2 regions of the Clostridium fermenticellae genome follow, and region 1 is predicted to be linked to the other one. Evidence: a T-box and tRNA genes for the amino acid it is inferred to sense, from the RefSeq annotation. Region 1 holds a T-box; the other holds one or more tRNA genes.
The links. A T-box is a leader RNA that pairs with one kind of tRNA and senses whether it is charged. The one in region 1 lies ahead of proS (proline--tRNA ligase), so its partner is inferred to be a tRNA-Pro.
Positions count from the first base shown of each region.

Region 2: it has a tRNA-Pro gene. The T-box ahead of proS (proline--tRNA ligase) is inferred to sense a tRNA for this amino acid. The anticodon was not compared.

Region 1 is NZ_CP032416.1:2,161,293-2,169,548, reverse strand. It holds gene D4Z93_RS10100 (ABC transporter ATP-binding protein) at 1-1,288, shown strand, start outside; gene D4Z93_RS10095 (LysE family translocator) at 1,445-2,167, opposite strand; gene D4Z93_RS10090 (LysE family translocator) at 2,456-3,037, opposite strand; gene D4Z93_RS10085 (hypothetical protein) at 3,088-3,516, opposite strand; T-box leader at 3,660-3,876, shown strand; gene proS (proline--tRNA ligase) at 3,932-5,368, shown strand; gene pepV (dipeptidase PepV) at 5,401-6,792, shown strand; gene ftsH (ATP-dependent zinc metalloprotease FtsH) at 6,934-8,256, shown strand, end outside.
Region 2 is NZ_CP032416.1:2,724,715-2,732,970, reverse strand. It holds gene D4Z93_RS12605 (hypothetical protein) at 1-66, opposite strand, end outside; gene D4Z93_RS12600 (HAD family hydrolase) at 144-800, opposite strand; gene D4Z93_RS12595 ([Fe-Fe] hydrogenase large subunit C-terminal domain-containing protein) at 841-2,187, opposite strand; gene D4Z93_RS12590 (acyltransferase family protein) at 2,631-3,704, opposite strand; gene D4Z93_RS12585 (AbrB/MazE/SpoVT family DNA-binding domain-containing protein) at 3,707-3,919, opposite strand; tRNA gene D4Z93_RS12580 (tRNA-Pro) at 4,207-4,282, opposite strand; tRNA gene D4Z93_RS12575 (tRNA-Pro) at 4,400-4,475, opposite strand; gene D4Z93_RS12570 (hypothetical protein) at 4,836-5,150, opposite strand; gene murC (UDP-N-acetylmuramate--L-alanine ligase) at 5,232-6,608, opposite strand; gene purR (pur operon repressor) at 6,908-7,723, shown strand; gene spoVG (septation regulator SpoVG) at 7,821-8,111, shown strand.

The DNA.
Region 1 (8,256 bases):
CATACTTCTTTTTATAAATGTCAAAATGACATTCATATTACTTGTGATTACTATGATCATGGTTGTATTTTCTATATTTAAAAATAAAAAAATGGGAGCTATATTTTTGGATAATAGAAGAAAAATGGCAAACATAAATTCTGCAGTTCAGGATAGTCTTGTAGGAATAAGAACAGTAAAATCATTTGCAAATGAAAGATTAGAAGAAAAGAAATTTGATAAGAGCAATAGAGAATATTTGGATTCAAGAGTCAATAGTTATAAAATAATGGGTGAATTTATCGCCGGAAATGCTTTCTTTGAGGGAATACTTTATGTTTCTATAATAGTTTCAGGTGCTATATTTATAGTTAATGGTTCCTTAAGAGTTACGGACCTTGCCATATATGCATTATACATAAATATATTTATAAATCCTATAGATATATTAATTAATTTTGCAGAACAATTTCAGAAAGGTTATGCTGGATTTAGAAGATTTATGGAGGTAGTTGAGACATGTCCTGAAATAGTTGATAGGAAAGATGCAAAGGAACTTAAACATATAACTGGAGATATAGAATATAAAGATGTATCTTTTAGTTATGATGGAAAGCAAGATGTGTTAAAAGATATAAATATAAAAATAGAAGCGGGAGAAAATATTGCTCTTGTTGGACCATCAGGTGCAGGAAAAACAACAATATGTTCTCTTTTACCTAGGTTTTATGATGTAACTAAAGGTTCCATAACTATAGATGGAGAAGATATAAGAAATATAAAAGTACATTCGCTTAGAAATTTAATAGGTATCGTTCAACAGGATGTTTATATGTTCTCTGGTACAGTAAAAGACAATATAAAATATGGTAAACCGGATGCTTCTGATGAAGAGATAATAAGAGCTGCAAAAGAGGCTAATATACATGATTATATAATGACACTTGATGATGGATATGATACTTATATAGGAGAACGTGGAACTAGACTTTCAGGTGGACAAAAGCAGAGATTGTCTATTTCAAGGGTATTTTTGAAAAATCCTCCTATATTAATATTAGATGAGGCAACTTCTGCACTTGATAATGAGAGTGAGAGATTTATACAGAATTCACTTGAAAAATTATCGAAGAATAGAACTACAATAGTTATTGCGCATAGGTTAAGTACTATAAGAAATGCTGATGAAATAATAGTAATTGATAATGATGGGATAAGAGAAAGAGGAAATCATTCAGAACTTTTAAATAAAAATGGACTATATGCTGAATATTATAATATGCAATTTGAAGGAATTGAAACTATATAGGGTTTATAAATGAGAAGTTAATCCATCCCCCGGGAGATGATGCCAAAATCCGGTACTATAAATGCTTTTAGTAATTCTAAAGTCCGATATTTTGTCAGCATCTCCCAAAAGTTAAATTAACTTTAAAATTATAAACCCTATATAGAATTTATTCTTTTATCTTAGTCTATGAAATGGTATTTTTGATTTTATATTAAAGAATATCTCAAATAACTTAGAATGTAGTATAGGAGCTTTTCTTATTGTGATTCTATTGAATGCACTAAGGAATACAATTATTCCTGAAAATATGATAACATAACTTAGAATTTTTAATATAACATTTGAATTCTTATGATTTAATTTATGATGGAATTTACCAGCTGTAAAAACTAATATTAGCCACCATATCATGCTTCCAATAAATACTCCGATAATTAAAGCAATCTTATTATCAATATTGCTTTGTATACGTGTCATGTGCAAACCTGTAAATACGACTATGAAAGAAAAAATTGTTGCAGGATTTGCAAGTGCTATGAGGAATGTTGAACTAAATGCTTTAAATAGAGATTTACTATTTAAAACAGGAAGCTTCTTATCTTTGGAGGCATTTGTTTGTCCATTTAGTAAATTGTATATACCATAGCAAAACAGTATGACTCCTCCCACTATATGAAAGTAAAATTGATGTAAAACTATGAACTTTTCTATTATTATAAAACTTAGTGCTGCAAATGATGCATATATTGTATCTGCAACTGCTGATCCAAGACCGGAAAGAAATCCATATCTGGAACCAAAAGATAGTGTATTTTTAAGACAAACTGCACCAATAGGCCCAAAAGGCATACCGGTTATTAAACCTATAAGTATTCCTGTGAATAAATTTTTAACCATAGAATTTTCCTACTTTCAACATTAAGTATTGCGGCATTAAACTTACATTATAAAATTATTTTGTTCATATGTTGATATTTTATTCCAAAGTCTAAGGTTTAATTGGATAGATTTAAACTATGTAGATTTTATCTTATTTTAGGTGAAAAGGTATCTTATTTTTTATATTGAAGAATATTTCAAACAACTGTGGATGCAAAATAGACGATCTTCTCATTGAAAATATATTAAATGCGCCTAAAAATATAAATATTCCTGAAAAAACTATTAGTGAACTCAAACATCTGCTTATAATACTTGCATTTTTTTATCTAATTTATCAGCAAATTTTCCAGCAGCTGTGATAAGTATTAACCACCACAGCATACTGCCGGTGAATACACCGATAACCATAATTAATTTATCCATTACAGTATCCTGCATTTTTGCCATATGTAGTCCGGTGAAAACAACAATGAATGAAAAGATAGTTGCAGGATTTGCTATTGCAATTATAAATGTTGAGGAAAAAGCTTTAGATGGTGAAATACTGCAGGTAATATTTTCTGTGTCTGTCTCATCTTCTACTGTATAAGAAGCTTCACATTTTTTTTCACTCAAAAATGTGAAAAAACCGAAAATTATAAGTATAGATCCTCCGAGTACTTTAAGATAAAATTGGTGTATAAGAATAAATCTTTCTATAAAAATAAAACCAAGTGCGGCAAGTCCAGCATATATACTATCTGTAACTGCTGATCCAAAACCTGAAATAAGTCCATATTTACGTCCAAATTTAATAGTATTTTTAAGACATATAGCACCTATAGGACCAAGTGGCATCCCTGTTATGAGACCTATTAGTATTCCACTAAAAAAGTTTATAAACATGTGCAATTCCTACTTTCAATCTTATATTTATATTGTGTAAAAAGGTTTAATTAAAATTTTATTTTTTTATCTTTATACATAAATAGGGCGCAGAATACTATAGTTATAATAGCAACTATTGGCATATATCTATTTTTTTGAATTAACATACCTATGAGCAGTATGCATAATGTAATCGAAATTAATTTGCCTATAAGCTTGGCAGAAGAATTCATCTGCTTGACATTTGAGATATCATTATTTGTACTGTTTTCTATATAATCAGTATTACCAAAATTGTCGAATGTGGTTTTTAATGCGAGTTCTTCATCAACTCCTTCAGAAAGAAGTTTTTCAACACTAAATATTACATTAGATTTTAATTCTAATTTGAAATTTTGGCGTTCATTTTCAGGTATAAGCATTTTCAATGAAAACCTTTCAACATAATCGTCTATTTTATTGATTCCAGAATGGGTTATTCTGTTATTTGATGTCATAATTAAGTTCACCTCGTAATAAAAAATATATCATATGTAATTATATAATACAATGTATTATAGTAATAAGTATATATAAATTATCTATTAAACTATTGACAACTGATTTTGTATGATTTATCATAGAGTATATTTTAAAAAGTTTAAATTCAAAGAAGAGGATTAGTAGAGATTGTTTCTTTTTTAAAGAGAGGGAAGTTTGGTGGAAATTCCTAAAAAGTCAGTTTTGAACCTACCTTGGAGTTCTGTACTGAATAATAGTAGGATACAGCGGTCTTTTGATCGTTAAATTATGAGAGAATATACTTTTTGTATGTTAATAAGGGTGGTACCGCCGTAAATATAGTCTTGGTCCCTATGCTAGGGATTCAGGGCTTTTTTTATATTTAAAAATCAATTATAAGGAGCTGGTTACATGTCAAATGAAAAGAAGTTAGTAGAGCAGATAACATCAATGGATGAAGACTTTGCACAATGGTATACAGATATTGTAAAAAAGGCAGAGTTAGCAGATTATTCAAGCGTAAGAGGATGCATGATAATACGTCCATATGCATATGCTATGTGGGAAAATATTCAGGCAGGACTTGATAAGAGATTTAAAGAAACTGGTCACCATAATGTATATATGCCAATGTTTATACCTGAAAGTTTACTTCAAAAAGAAAAGGATCATGTTGAAGGATTTGCGCCTGAAGTTGCATGGGTAACGCAAGGCGGAGATGAAGAATTAACAGAAAAATTGTGTGTCAGACCTACTTCTGAAACTTTATTTTGTGAACATTATGCTAAGATAGTTCAATCATATAAGGATTTACCTAAATTATATAATCAATGGTGCTCGGTTGTAAGATGGGAAAAAACTACAAGACCATTTTTGAGGACTGCAGAATTTTTATGGAATGAAGGTCATACTATACATGAGACTAAAAAAGAAGCAGAAGAAGAAACTATAAGGATGCTAAATGTATATACGGATGTGGTTGAAAACTTACTTGCAATACCGGTTATAAAAGGAAGAAAAACGGAAAGTGAGAAATTTGCAGGCGGAGATGCAACATATACTATAGAAGCTTTAATGCATGATGGTAAGGCTCTTCAAGCGGGAACATCACATTATCTTGGACAGAACTTTGCGAAAGCATTTGGTATGCAATTCTTAGATAGAGAAGGAAAACTTCAATATGTACATCAAACGTCCTGGGGAATAACAACACGTTTGATTGGTGCCATTATAATGGTACATGGTGACAATGATGGATTAAAAGTACCTCCAAGAATAGCACCTATACAGGTTATTATAGTTCCAGTTGCACAACATAAAGCCGGTGTACTTGATAAAGCGGCCGAACTTAAAGAAAGGCTTTCTAAGATAGTTAGGGTTAAAGTTGATGACTCAGATAAGATGCCTGGATGGAAATTTAGTGAATATGAAATGAAGGGTGTTCCAGTGCGCCTTGAGGTTGGACCTAAAGATATTGAAAAGAATCAGGTCGTTCTTGTAAGAAGAGACACCAGAGAAAAGATTATTGTACCTATGGATGAAATTGAATCGAAAGTAACAGAATTGCTTGATAATATACATGAGTCAATGTTTAATGCTGCTAAGAAGGTAATGGAAGAAAAAACTAGTACGGCGGTAAATATGGATGAATTTAAGGATGCAGTTGAGAATAAAACCGGATTTGTAAAAGCAATGTGGTGTGGAGATGCTGAATGTGAATCTAAAATAAAGGAAATTACGGGAGCGAGTTCAAGATGTATTCCATTTGAGCAGGAAAACATATCAGATACATGTGTATGTTGTGGAAAGAAAGCTGATAAAATGGTATACTGGGGAAGAGCATACTAAATATACTTTTAATAAATAGGGAGGGTGATATTATGAGCAGTATAAGTAAAAAGGTTGATGAGTTTAAGGATGACATAATAGAATCAACAAGAGAACTTGTCAAAATAAGAAGTGTTGAGGGTGAACCTAAAGATGGCAAACCATTTGGGGAAGAAGTAAATACGGCACTTGAAAAGGCACTTGACATATCACAAAAACTAGGTTTTAAAACTGTAAATATGAATGGCTATATAGGATATGCAGAATATGGTGAGGGAGAAGACTATGTTGCTGTCCTTGGACATCTTGATGTAGTGCCTGAAGGAAATGGGTGGAAATATCCTCCATATGCAGCTGAAATACATGATGGAAAAATGTATGGAAGAGGAACAATGGATGATAAATCACCGATTGTAGCTGCTCTTTATGGATTAAAGGCAATCAAAGATTTAGATATTAAACTTTCAAAAAGAGTTAGAATAATTTTTGGAACTAATGAGGAAACAGGCTGCCATGAAATGGAATATTACAATAAAAGGGAAAAGGATCCAGTAGCTGGATTTACTCCGGATGCAGAGTATCCAATTGTTCATGCTGAAAAAGGTATAACTATATTTGATTTTGATAAGGAACTTAAAGTTAATAATAGTGCTGTCAATATAGAGTATATAAATGGCGGAGACAGACCTAATATGGTCCCGGATTATTGTGAATGTAGAATTAGTTCAAAAGAACTTGAGGCATTAAAGAATGCTATAGGTAAGTTTATAAGTGAAAATAGCTATGATATAGAATATGAGGTTGATGGAGATTCTATAGTTATCAAGTCCAGAGGTTTGGCAGCACATGGCAGTTTACCTGAACTTGGGAAAAATTCGATAATGCAGATGTTCAAACTTTTAGGAACACTTCCGATTGAAAAATCAGATATAGGAGAATATATAGAATTTTTTAATAAACATGTTGGCTTTGAAACTTCTGGTGAATCATTTGGAATAGGAATTAAAGATGAGGAATCTGGTAAACTTACATTTAATGTAGGGAAAATATCGATGGATAAGGACAGAGTAACTATAAGTGTAAATGTTAGATATCCTGTAACATATGATTACGACAAAGTAATGAATGAAATTGAAAATAGGCTTAAGGGAACACAGATAGAAATTAAAAATATGATGCATCAAAAACCATTATATTTTCCTAAAGATCATCCACTTATAAAATCACTGCAAAGAGTATATACTGAGCAAACAGGTTTAGAGGCAAAATTACTTGCAATAGGTGGAGGAACTTATGCAAAGGAAATGGCAAATATTGTTGGCTTCGGACCTATTTTACCTGGAGAACCAGATCTCGATCATCAAACTAACGAATATGTTAAATTAGAAGATTTAATTTTAAATGCTAAAATTTATGCAAATGCCATCTATGAATTAGCAAAATAGAAATTTTAAATTAAAGAATAAGTTTTTGGGCTTATTCTTTAATTTCTTTTTGTATAATATATATGTTTTGAAAAATATATATTGTTATATTAGAATAGAAGTAGTAAAATACAGAAAAATGTATGTTGGAGGCTGCTAAGAATGTTTAATGATAAAAAGTTTAATGGCAATAAGATAAAGTATGCAATATATTATGCAGTTGTTGTTGCTATTGTAGTATTTGTTTTAAATGATTATGTTGTTAATTTGAAAACGGAACATATAAAGTACAGTGATTTTATAAACTATATAAACCAGAACAAAATAGAAGAAGTTCAAATATCAAGAGATAAGCTTGTTGTAATACCTAAAGCTGTTTCCGGTCAGAAACAGAAGACATTATACACAGAGAGAATTTATGATCCTGATCTTGTGAAAAGGTTGACTTCAGCTAAAGTAAAATATGGAGGAATTCCACAGGAAAACAGTCCTATTAGGAGCTTTCTTATAAATTGGGTCCTGCCGGTTGCAATTTTTCTGCTTTTAGGTAAGCTTCTCCTTGGAAGACTTGATAAAAAAATAGGGAATGGAGTAATGTCATTTGGCAAAAATACAGCTAAAATATATGCAGAAAGTGAGACCGGAGTTACTTTTAATGATGTTGCAGGTCAAGAAGAGGCAAAGGAATCTTTAGTTGAAATAGTTGACTTCTTACATAATCCAACAAGATATACTGATATAGGTGCTAAACTCCCAAAGGGAGCACTACTTGTTGGACCTCCGGGAACGGGAAAAACCCTGCTTGCTAAAGCTGTAGCAGGTGAAGCTAAGGTACCATTTTTCTCTATAACAGGATCTGCATTTGTGGAAATGTTTGTGGGAATGGGTGCCTCCAGAGTCAGAGATTTGTTTGAGCAGGCGCAGCAAAAAGCTCCCTGCATAGTATTTATAGATGAAATAGATGCAATTGGTAAGAGCAGAGATAATAATATGTCTACTAACGATGAGAGAGAACAAACTTTAAATCAGCTGCTTTCTGAAATGGATGGATTTGATTCATCAAAAGGTGTTGTAATATTAGCTGCTACAAATAGGCCTGAAGTACTTGACAAGGCTCTTTTGAGACCAGGAAGATTTGATAGAAGGGTAATAGTTGATAGACCTGATTTAAAGGGAAGAGAAGAGATACTTAAGGTACACACAAGGGGAGTTAAAATATCCCACGACATAAATTTATTGGATATTGCAAAGTCAACGCCAGGAGCTGTAGGGGCTGATCTTGCCAACATTATAAATGAAGCTGCATTAAGAGCTGTTAAGAAAAATAGAACTGAAGTAATACAGGAAGATCTTGAAGAAGCAGTTGAGGTGATTATTGCTGGAAAAGAGAAAAAAGATAGGATACTTTCTAAGAGAGAGAAGAGAGAAGTTGCTTTTCATGAAGTTGGTCATGCGCTTATAGCTGCACTTTTAAAACATACAGAT
Region 2 (8,256 bases), 560 kb from region 1:
TAATGTACTGTAAAAATAAAGACCTACTGCTATTAAAATTAAAAATAAAATTGCTATTACTATCACAAAACTTCCTCCTGTAAATTGTATATATATTATATATATGCGCTATTTATAAAAAGTTACGTTTGTGATATAAAATATTATTTAAAAAAATTTGTTAACTCATTGTATGAATATATATATTTATCTGCATTGTGTATTATAGATGTTTTTTCATATTCGGAGTAATTATCATGAACACCGACAGCTATCATACCACAGGATTTTGCACTTTTTATTGCAGATAGAATATCTTCAAATACTATACAGTTTTTTGGTGGCACTTTTAATTTTTTTGCAGCAAAAAGATATATATCAGGGAAGTTTTTATTGCGGGCAACATCATCTGATGTTACTATTGCATTAAAAAAATTATATATATTATTTTTTTTAAGCGCAGTTTCAACTAATATAGAATAATTACTTGTAGCTAAAGCAATTCTTATACCATTCATTTTCAATAAAGATAAAAACTCCTTTACGCCTGGTTTTAATGATACATTGTTAGAATATTCATAACAGGCAGTATCAAACCATTCTTGTTCAATTTCTTTTAGTGTTTCTTTTAGATTAAAGGTATCTTTAAAATATTTTGAGGTTTTATCAGGATCTAACTTGTCCAGGTTTTCTTTTAAATCTTGTGGTACAGGTAAATTTCTTTTCTTTAAAAAGTTTTTATCGATTTTGTCCCATACCCACATTGAGTCTATTAAAGTTCCATCCATATCAAAGATAGCAGCCTTTATATTTTTAAACATAAAATTATTTTCCCCACCCTCCATTCTATACTGGATAAATTTAAAATTCTCTTTCAAATAATTTTGTTGCTTTGCTGCGGTTTTTGAAGTCATCTATTGATTCTACTCCTATTTTGCCTAATATTTCTGCCATACATGTGCTGTCAATAGCTACCTTTATAGATGAATTGTTTGCGAATTCATCTACCTTTTCTTTTCCAAGTTCTTTTGAAACTAATGCTTTAGGACCTCCTACACAACCGCCGATACATCCCATACCTTCAATAAAATTAGCATTTATATCTCCGTTTTGAGCCTTTGAAAGCATTTCTTTACAGCCTTTAATTCCATCAGCATGTTCTATTTTAAGTAATTTGTATTTTTGAGGAAATAATTTTTCTATAGCTTCACTTATAGCGATTGATACTCCTCCTGTACGTGCGTATAATCTTCCACCTTTAGATGCATATTCTGAGGATATGTCCTCTTCTAAAGTTTCTGGGTTTATATTAAAGGTATCAAATATATCTTTTAATTCTGAAAAGGTAAGTACAAAATCTATTGCTCCTTTAATATCTTTGTCTTTTGCTTCTGCTTTCTTTGCGATACATGGGCCTACAAAAACAACTTTACAGTTAGAGTTCAATTTTTTAAGGACTCTTCCAGCAGCTATCATTGGTGAAATTGATGGTGACACATATTTAACTAAATCACTGTAAACCCTTTTTAACATGCCAACCCACATAGGACAGCAGCATGAAGTTATCATTAAGTCTTTTTCATTTTTCACATGAGAATCAAATTCGGCAGCTTCTTTTAAAGTCAGCATATCGGCAAAAAAAGCAACTTCTATCATGTCAGAAAATCCTATTTTTTTGAAAGCACTTCTTAGTTGGTTTATATTTGCACTGCCAAATTGACCAGAAATTGCGGGAGCTACTGCAGCAATCACAGGGGTGTTACTTTTTAAAATATCAATAAGTGGTATGAATTCAACCTTGTCGAGTATTCCGCCACTAGGACAAGCTTCAATACAGAAACCACAGTCTGTGCACTTTGATTCATCTATGTAGGCATTATGAGTACTTTTATTAATAAAGATTGCATCAAATGGGCAGGATTTTTGGCATAGTGTTTTATGATTAGAATCTTCACATTCGGCTTTGCAGAATTTAACTTTATTAACTATTTTTTGGTCAGGGCTATAATTTGATATTGCTTTCTTTAAATCATCCATAAAATCTTTAGTGAAATCAATTTCTATACCGCATAGTGATGATATGACATTACTTAAACACTTTTTATCAATATCATCTTTAGATAAAAGCTGATTTACATAGTTTTCAAAATTATCTTGTGAATAAGCTTTCAATAATGATCTAAATAGAGATCTGTAATTTTTCTTCATATAAAAACACATCCTTACAAATTTTTTTAAAGCAGAACGATTAAAAGTCTTATATTGTTCATAAGATTATTATTTATAATTAATAGCTTTTTATTCTATACTGTATGTAATTCTATATCTGTCTGAATATATCACATGTTTCTTGAGCAACACTGCCTTTTAGGATACATAACTGATTGTAGCTTATCAGATTTACTGCTTATAGGCAAGTATTACTCATTTTTCACCCTTAGAAGATGAAGACAATTCCGTACATTTTTAGAGAACCTATTGGTAGTATAATTTTGAATTTGATCATGTCTTCTGTGATTTTACAAGTAAATTGTAATAACTTTCAGAAATCATCTCATATAGCAACGAAACCAATTCCTGTTAGGAATCTTACAGACTGAATAAAAAATGAAAGCCGATTGCAGGTTAAACTACAATTGGCTTTCATTTGTTTACTGCTCTTTTATTTTTTTCTTTTGGATGCCAAGAATCAAGTATCTCAAAATCGGGATACGCTTTAGCAACTCATATAAAACGGGAGAAATGACAAGGACTGAGAAAATGGCAATCAAATAAATTGCAAAAGCAGGCAAGACCGTATGGAACTTCAGAAAATAACAAGAGGCAAGAACGACAAGATAATGAACGATGTAAATGCCAAAGCTTGATTTTGTCATATAAGCTGCAAATTTTGATATTTTGTTGAACCATGCCTTCCCGCAGCCCAGAATCGCGAGAATCGCAATCCATAGGTAGGCATTAGTGAAAATACTTTTCAGGCAGGCATTGGCAGTATAATTCTGACCGAAATAATATACCGTATAAGCGATGCCCATCACGACAGCGATCATTAGCATTGGCAGGTGAATTTTCTGCACTTTGTTTTGAATTCGATCGTGAGAGAATATAAAATAACCGATCAAAAATGCAGCAAAGTAAATACCGAAGCGATAAGTCGTAATAACCGGCATATTGAGAATCTGTGACGCTCCCCAGAGGGGAAGGAAAAGAAGCAGAATCACGAAAAGATTACACTTTCCGCAGAGCATATAAAAATTATCATTAGAATCGATTTCCCGAATCAGCACAAGCAGCAATGCAAACACCCACAGCATCTGGATAAACCATAACGGGCCAATACCGGAAATGGCCATGATTGGGTAGCGGATGAATGCTGGAATCGTATTCCATGCACCACCGATCTTTATATTGAAGTAACCAACCATCCATTGAAACACGAAGAGTCCGAGGGTGGATGGAACAAGCAGCTTCACGGTTCTGTCTTTCATAAACTGTTTATGACTCCGATGCTCCAATGCATACCGGGAGCTGATTCCGGCAATCAGAAACAATAGTACCATGAACCACGGGTATACGAAATACAGCATGGCGTCCTGATACTGTACTTTCGAAAAGCTGCCGATGCCGCCGAGCACACCTACACCGTTGAACAGATAAAAAACGTGATAAACCAGAACCAGCAAAACAGTAACCCAGCGGATATTGTCTAAGTAATGCTTTCTCATTGTCAATTCTCCGACTTATCTGCAAAGATTTTTGCAGCAAGCTCGGTAAAGCTTTCTTTAGGCGGAATAGCAATGCCTTTTTTATTGTCGGCAAGTATGATTAGTGTATCGCCTGACTTGATGTTGAATATGTCTCTTGCCTGTTTTGGAATCACAATTTGCCCCTTTTCACCAACCGTAACTGTCCAAGCATATTTTTCTTTTTTTGTATTCATATCTATCCTCCAAATTCAATAAGTATGATTTGTATAACATATTATACTTATTAAACATAGAAGTCAATAAATCAGAAAAATTCTGACACTCAATTTTGTTTTCAAGTATCATTATAGTATTTGATCTTTACCATTTATTAAAATTGGATCAGAGCTTTTACTGTGTCAGAACATTGTTCAAGTATCCAGAAAACGGATGTACGATTAAAAATGAAAAAGGGAATAACACTAAGTTATTCCCAATAAAAGCCAGGTAAAAACGGAGAGTCCTTTAAGAACACTCCGCATGGTCGGAGTGACAGGGCTTGAACCTGCGACCTCTTGCTCCCGAAGCAAGCGCGCTCCCATCTGCGCCACACCCCGTTAAATTATGATATTAAATTGTTACAATTATAATCTAGCAATTATAGATGAATATGTCAAGTGGAATTGATAAAAAAAAGAAGCAAACTTTAGTTTACTTCTTTTATAAATAGTACATGGTCGGGGTGACAGGGCTTGAACCTGCGACCTCATGGTCCCAAACCACGCGCGCTCCCATCTGCGCCACACCCCGAAATACTATTCTATTTTATACCATAGCTATTAAAAAATCAATACTTAATGTTAAAAATAATTATAAAATATAGGGTTTGTAAATGAAAGCTTAACTTATGCTCCAGCCGGGATTCCCAAAATACGTTACGTAAAAAATTTCTAGTAAGTGTAAGCTTGCGTTCATAAAAGTCTAAGCAGATTTTATAAACTCGCTGCGCTCAGACATATAAAATCTACTAAAACTTTCAAGAACGCCTCGCTAATACTTACTACAAAATTTTTTAATGTGCCTGAATTTTAGAAATCCCGGCTAGAAGCTAAGTTAAGCTTAGAATCACAAACCCTATAAATTAATAAGGTTTTGAATAATTTATTTAAATTAGATTTTATCTTTTTCATCATCCACACCTCTAGTTGGTACCAATGATATGAGAAAACCAACTAATATTGATACGAGTGCAGATGCTATTATGTTTATATATGTTAGATATCTTGTTTTATAAAGAATATATGCTGCAGCAGAGGTTATTATTATAGACAGTAAAAAAATAGTAATAATAAATTTAGCAAATGAGCTAAAGAGTTTTTCGTACATCTTATGGCGTATCGGACCCCTGATTATTTCTCTAAATAGAAAATATGATACAAAAATAAATACGATATCTATACCAGCAGACATTAGAAAATTTTTCATGAAAAACACCTCCAATAAGGTAATTAATAATATTATTACCATACTAGAGGTATTTTACGCACTTAAATGTTGTTAATTATATTATTTTAAATACATTTCACCCACTTTAAATATATCACCTGCACCAACGGTGAGAAGTAAGTCTCCGTCTTTTAAATTCTTGTTTAAATATGATAAAATGTCTTCGAAATTATGAAAGTTAGAACATTTTATATTTCGTTTTCTTATCTCATCTCCTAGAGAATTTGAGCTAACGACACCAGTGTCTTTTTCTCTTGCAGCATATATATCAGCTAGTATAAGTTCGTCGACATTATCGAATGCTTTTGTAAACTCTTCAAATAGATTTAGAGTTCTTGAATAGGTATGTGGTTGAAAGACACAGAAAATTCTCTTATGCGGATAATTGTTTGCTGCACTTAAAGTGGCTTTAATTTCTGTTGGATGATGTGCATAATCATCTATTACAGTGACACCGGATTTAATACCCTTAATTTCAAATCTTCTGTGGGTACCTTTAAAATTTGCAATACCCCTAACTATACTTTCATTAGATATGTTAAGGCAAAATGCAACACAAATGCTTGCCAATGTATTTAGTATATTGTGTTTACCTGGAATATTTAATTTAACATGCATAAGTTGATTCCCATTTTTATATACATCGAATGAAGCACATGCTTTTTTATTGAATTCCACGTTTTTACATGTGATATCACCTTTATTTATACCATATGTTATTACATTGCAATTTGATTCAGATATTACTTTATTCATTCTTTGGTCTTCAGCCAAACATACTAGATAACCATTTTTAGGGATAAGTTTTGCAAATTTAATAAAAGCATTTTGGATATCATCTATATCCTTATAAAAATCAAGATGATCTGCATCTATATTCAGTATTACGCCAATGTATGGAAAAAATTTTAAGAAGGAAGCTTTATATTCACATGCTTCAGTTATAAAATATTGACTGTTGCTTGAACGTACATTGCCGTTTATTGCATCGAGCTGCCCTCCGACTAATATAGTTGGATCCAGATTAGCTTGAAGGCATATATGCGAAATTATAGAAGTGGTAGTAGTTTTACCATGTGTTCCAGCTACAGCTACATTATATTTATGACCTTTCATTATATAACCTAATAATTCAGCTCTGCTCATAACTGGAATATTTAAAGATAGTGCTTTAACATATTCAGGATTATCATTGGATATAGCTGCTGTATATACTACCAAATCTATATTACTTTTTATATTACTTTCAGACTGACCAATATAAATTTTTGCACCAAGTGATGATAGATTATCGGTAATTGGTGAAGTCTTAATATCTGATCCAGAAACTTTAAAACCTCTGTTTAGTAGAATTTGAGCTAAGCCGCTCATACTTATACCACCAATTCCTATAAAATGTATTGTTTTATCCTTATCTTTAATAAAATCAAACGACACCTAAAATCAGCTCCTTTTATATACTCTATCTATTAATTATATACAAAAATTTTTCAAAAAAACATCATTAATAAATTTTATATTGTAAATATTTTTATATGTATGTTTTGTACTGTAAGATATTTAGATAATAAGTTTAGTGGATAAATTTTTATATGCTGCATTTACATATATTAAAAAATATCTGGTTGTAAGTGTTAAATAGTATTGATATTATGAATGTTTTAGAATAGAATATGAATAATAGATTGAATTTGTTTTACATTATTCGTAAAAAACTTGTGTAGATAGGTGGTATAATGGAAAAATTTACTAGAAATCAAAGGGTAGCTGCAATAACTAAAACTTTAATAGAAAATCCAAATAAAATTATAAATTTAAATAAATTTACTAATGTGTTTAATGCGGCAAAATCGACAATAAGTGAAGATTTGGTGGTTATTAAAGATACTTTGAATAAACTTGATATAGGAAGAATTGATACTATATCTGGAGCTGCAGGTGGTATTAAATATGTTTGTAATATATCAAAAGAGGATAGTAGAAAATTTGCAGAAAAATTATGTATTATTTTGAAAAATAGGGATAGAATAATACCAGGGAACTTTTTATATGTAACAGATATAGTTTTTGATCCACAGATAATTCATACAGCTGGTAAAATACTTGCTTCAGCTTTTATAACTAAAGATATAGATTATGTAATAACTGTTGAAACAAAAGGTATACCTCTTGCATATGAGGTGGCTAGAATGTTAGGAGTACAGTTGGTTCTTGCTAGGCGTGAAACTAAAATTACAGAAGGATCTACTTTAAGCATAAATTATGTGTCTGGTTCAAGTGGAAGAATACAGAACATGTCTCTGTCAAAAAAATCATTGAATAGAAATAGCAATTGCATATTCATAGATGATTTTATGAAAGCAGGCGGGACGGCTATGGGCATAATTGACTTATTGAAAGAATTTGAAAGTCAGCTTATAGGAATAGGTGTCTTGATAGATAATTTAGAAACTCCTAGAAAATTAATACATGATTATGTATCTATAGTGGATTTTAAAGGTGTTGATGAAAATGGTGAATCTTTATTATTTCCTTCTAAATTGTTTAAATAAGAAATTTTCAAAAATTTATTGATTTTTTCAAAAATAAGGAGGATAATTATAAGCTATAGAGAATAATATATACATAAGCATCTTGGAGGTGGTTTATATGCAAATTACGGATGTTAGAGTTAGAAAAATAGCGGCTGAGGGAAAGATGAAAGCTATAGTATCAGTAACCTTTGATAATGAATTCGTAGTCCATGATATAAAGGTTATAGAAGGCCAGAACGGGCTTTTCATAGCAATGCCAAGTAGAAAAACTCCTGATGGAGAATTTAAGGACATTGCGCACCCAATTAATACTCAGACTAGAGAAAAAATTCAAAAGTCAATTTTGGAAGAATATGAAAAAGTAAAGAATGAAGAAAATGTTTCTGATGGAAAATCAGAGGAATAATAAAAAGGAGTGGATTCACTCCTTTTTATTATTCCATAATATTGTATTAAGTATTTAATCCATAATGAGGTTGAAAATATGCTGTATATAAAATATAATGTTAGGGGATGTTTTTTATACCATTTAATAAAAAAGTGTAATTTTA